2 regions of the Streptosporangium sp. NBC_01639 genome follow, and region 1 is predicted to be linked to the other one. Evidence: riboswitches for the same ligand, from Rfam matches in the RefSeq annotation. Region 1 holds a riboswitch; the other holds the start of a gene.
What was found. Region 1 has a riboswitch for thiamine pyrophosphate ahead of OHA77_RS02335 (TenA family protein). Riboswitches for the same ligand answer to the same signal wherever they lie in the genome.
Positions count from the first base shown of each region.

Region 2: it holds a riboswitch for thiamine pyrophosphate, as region 1 does, so the genes downstream of both, OHA77_RS20500 (purine-cytosine permease family protein) here and OHA77_RS02335 (TenA family protein) in region 1, are expected to answer to the same signal.

Region 1 covers NZ_CP109272.1:494,513-496,704, reverse strand. The annotation lists gene OHA77_RS02340 (ABC-F family ATP-binding cassette domain-containing protein) at 1-307, shown strand, start outside; gene OHA77_RS02335 (TenA family protein) at 390-1,076, opposite strand; TPP riboswitch at 1,064-1,162, opposite strand; gene OHA77_RS02330 (hypothetical protein) at 1,308-1,577, opposite strand; gene OHA77_RS02325 (endonuclease/exonuclease/phosphatase family protein) at 1,680-2,192, opposite strand, start outside.
Region 2 covers NZ_CP109272.1:4,500,023-4,502,214, forward strand. The annotation lists gene OHA77_RS20500 (purine-cytosine permease family protein) at 1-1,028, opposite strand, end outside; TPP riboswitch at 1,019-1,158, opposite strand; gene OHA77_RS20505 (rhodanese-like domain-containing protein) at 1,253-1,576, opposite strand; gene OHA77_RS20510 (GPP34 family phosphoprotein) at 1,794-2,192, shown strand, end outside.

The DNA.
Region 1 (2,192 bases):
GGAGGAGCACGCGGCGGCGCTTCTCGCGCTGGGACTGTTCCAGCGCGAGGACCTCCTCAAGCCGCTGGCCGCGCTCTCCATCGGGCAGCAGCGCCGCCTGGAGCTGGCGCGGCTGGTGAGCCGCCCCGTCGACCTGCTGATCCTGGACGAGCCGACCAACCATTTCTCGCTCACCCTCGTCGAGGAACTCCAGGAGGCGCTGGCCGCCTACCCGGGCGCCCTGGTGGTGGTCTCCCACGACCGTCGTTTCCGCGACGACTTCGTCGGGTCGCACGCCGTACTGCGCGCGGGCAGGCTGCTGAGCTGAGGGTCCGCCCGGTCGGGGTCATCGGCGGGCGAGGTCTCCGCCCAGTGACGGGCGGAGGGGTTCGCAGGCGTGACGGCGGGCGTCAGCCGCCGGGCCGCCACTGTTCCGTGGGCCAGGTCTCCTGGTGCCAGGCGCTGTCCCAGAACATCCACTCGTACTCCGTGGCCTGGACGAACGCCTCGGTCATGGCCGCGCGCGTCTCGCCGTCCGCCCCGGCCGCCAGCCGGTCGGCGATCTCCTTGGCCCGCTCGACCGACTTGGCGAAGTCCGGATCGGCGTAGGTGGAGATCCACGCGCGGTAGGGGTGGTCGGCGACGTCGCCGACCTGCTGCAGCAGCGCCGCCCCCACGTCCTGGTAGACCCAGAAACACGGCAGGAGGGCGGCCACGAGCACCGGGTACGGCGCGGCCAGCGCGACGGCCTGGAGGAAGGAGGAGTAGCCGAGGCAGGTGGGCGAGGTGCGGATGCCCGAGAGGTCGGCGGCGCTCAGGCCGTACTCCTCGATGTAGCCCTCGTGCAGGGTCCGCTCGGCGGCCAGTGCGGCGTGCGCGCTGTCCGCCCAGAACGCGGCCTCCTCAGGGTCGCCGGCCCGCACCGAGGCGGTGGCGAGCGCCTTGGAGAACGCCTCGAGATATCGGGCGTCCTGCACGATATAGAAGGCGAACCGCCTGCGATCGAGCGTGCCCTCGCCGAGCGCGGTGTTGAAGGGGTGCTCGTGGATGGCGCGCAGCAGTGCGGTGGAGCGGGCCCAGACGTCGTCGCAGAACATGACGTCCCTTCGCTAGTTCGAACTAGATCAGGTTCGACGGGTGTGCTCTCAGCCCCGGACCTGCCGGGGCACCCCGCGTCGCGAGTAGGTTAACAGCTCGCTCGTCGGCGGCGGTCACCCCGGTGGTGCCGTGGCGGCGACTCCCGGATCAGGGCGACAGCGGTGGTGCGCGCTCCGCATCCGGGCCGCATCGGCAGGCCATCGGTTCCGGGTGAGACCGCGTCCGGAGGATCAGTCCGCCAAGCGCGTGAGCACCTCACGCATGTCGTCATAGGTGCCCGGTACGTCCGTGGACTTTCCCAGCCGGTGGCTCTCCAGCCGGACGGCGCCCACGTGCCGGGCCCGATAGAACAGCGACCGCAGCGCGGCGCCGGGCGTGGACGACAGCGGTCCGTACGTCTCCCAGAACGCGTCCCGCTCCGTGCCCGGTCGCCGGCCGGCCATGGAGATCGTCCAGTCGGACTCCGGGTCGCCCCACGACGTTCGGTCGCAGTCGAACACGCCGGTGATCGTGGGCTCCGGCGCGCCATCCGAGACCTGCAACCTGCCTGTCGGCGACCGGGGCGGGAAGTCGCCGGCCCTCGGAAGGACCGGCGACGATCGTCATCGAGAGATCTCGTACGGAATGATCTCCGCGAGGGAGGAGGCCCCGTTCATGCCGTAGTCCACGCGCAGCCTCACGTATCTGGCCGCGACACCCTGCATGTCGACGTCGTTCGGCGCCGTCATGCGCGGCCACTCGACCCGCTTGACGTCCCTGAACGTCGTGCCGTCGCCGCTCACCTGCACCACGCCCTTCAGGACGGTGCCGTTCATGTCGTAGCCCAGTTTGGGCTGGAACCGGACCGCGGACAGGGCCCGGACCCGCCCGAGGTCGACCGTGATGAAGTGGGGCTGGGGCGCGATCTCCGGGTAGTTGGAGTGGTAGTCGGTCGTGAGATCGCCGTCGACCGCCCGGACAGGGTCGCCGACGCCGGGCTTGAAGGTGGTCGCCGTCGCGCTGAGCTCGGTCGGCGGGACCGGGGTGCCGACCGGGGTGGCGGGCCAGACGCCGGGGGCGTTCTCTGGCTCCTCGCTGACGATCGGCCGGTCGGGGCCCGTTCCCTCTCCGCGGAC
Region 2 (2,192 bases), 4.0 Mb from region 1:
AGGAACGCGCTGTAGGAGTTGACGTCGACGACGAGGGCGATGCCCGTGGTCAGCACGCCGATGACCACGGAGAAGATCCGGCGGTCCACCCTCGGCATGAGGTTCTGCAGCGACATCGCCGTGGAGTAGACGTTCGCGAACGACTGGTCGGTCTCGCGCAGCACGAGGACTCCGAAGAACAACGCGCCGAGCGGCGCCGCCACGAACGGGGCGAACACGGCGGTCGGCTGGTCCAGCACCGCGCCGTGACCGGCGAGCGCCACCGCGTAGATGCCGACGGCCAGGCACGCCACCTGCGCGACGGTGTAGCCGCCGACGACGCCGGTGAAGGCCGCGCGGCTGGATCGCGAGTGCCGGGCGTAGTCCGCCGCGACCGGCACCCACGAGACGGAAAGGGCGATCACGAAGTCCACGGCCGGCGCGAAGGCGTCCCACGAACCGCCGGTCTGGGCGGGGGTCTCACGGAGGAAGACCACCGCGAACCAGATCATCGAGATGATCACCCCGGCTGTGACGAAACGCCGGATCAGCCGGATGGCGCCCAGGGGGTAGATCGTCAGCGCCGTCGTGAGGACACCGGCCGCGATAGCCCAGACCGCGTAGGGGACGGATGTCCCGAAAATGGCCTGTGCGCCCATCGCGACGACCCACAGCTCGAACGCGCCCCAGCCGATCATCTGGATGATGTTGAGCACGGTCGGGACGGAGGAGAGCCGCGCGCCGAACAGCCCGCGCAGCAGCACCATCGCGGGCTGACCGGTCTGCGCACCCGGCACCGCGGCGAGGCCGACCATCGCGGTGCCGATGAGGCTGCCGACCAGGGAGGCGGTCAGCGCCGCGGTGAAGGTGAGCGGGTTGTCGTCGAGCAGTGGGTTGATCAGGAAGAGCGCGAAGGAGAACCCGAGCAGGCTGACGCCCAGGTTCGCCCAGAAGGCGCCCTGGTCGAGCGCGCCGAGAATCTTCGGTGGAGCGTGGTCGAGGGTGAGAGGGGCCTCGGCATGCTTGGCGACAATGACGTCGGACGCCATGAAACGCTCCCTACGCCGGCATTACCCGGACAGGTTCATGCGGTCGGCGGCGCGTCGGAGGGGCCGCGTGCCCCTCTGCGTGGTTCCGCCCTCTCAGCCCGGTCTCGCCCAAGCTCCCGCGATAGACAATTCGCCCCGAATTATGTCATTCATTCCTTTCGGCGCAAGGGTGGGGATCCTCGCGAGGCCGGTTCCACACCTGGCCGGTTCCTCGCGAGGACAGGTCAGGCGACGAACGGGTCCTGCCCGCTCTCGCTGACCATGGGACGCCCGGCGAACTCCCAGGCCTGCATGCCCCCGCCGACGTTGATCGCGTCCCAGCCGACGTGGCCGAGCCAGGCGGCGGCGTTCGCGGAACGGCCGCCGACGCGGCAGACCACGTAGACGGGTGCGTCCTTGGGCACCTCCTCGACCCGGGCCTGCAGTTCCCCGAGCGGAATATGGACGGCCGTGGGCGCGTGCCCGGCCTGCCACTCATCGTTCTCTCTCACATCGAGCAGGAACGCGCCGTCCGGCACGTCCCGCACGTCGACCTCAGAAAAGCTCATGAACCCATTCTTTCAATTCCGTCACCAGATGGGGCACGAAGCGGCTCAACCGCCCGCGACCTCGTCAAACATATGTGCGTATATCCGCATATCGTCACCCACGTGTATCCGCATGTCGTCACCCGCGAGGTTCCTCCGCGCCGCCTGGGCGACAGGCGGAAACTTCGGGATGTCCGCCCCCGACACCCCGGCAGTGCCTGCGACGTAGGGTCGGGTGATGACGACCATCGCTGAGGAAGTCCTCCTGCTCGCCTACAGCGAGGACGAGGGAAGACAACTGGTCGGCTCGTCGGAGCTCGACGCCGCACTCGGCGGCGCCCTCCTGGCGGAGCTGGCCGTCAACGGCCGGATCGACCTGGCCGACAAGAAGGTCACCGTCCTGGATCCCACGCCCCTCGGAGACGAGGAACTGGACACGACGCTGGCTCGGATCGCCGCGGAGCCCAAGGAGCGCAAACCCGACTGGTGGGTCTACAAGCTCCACTCGGCCAAACTCCGCAAGCGTCTGCTCACCCGCCTGGCCGAGCAGGGCGTGTTGCGCGAGGAGCAGCGGAAGATCCTCGGGATCTTCCCCAGCACCCGTTACCCGGAGAGTGACCCCCGGGTGGAGGAGGAG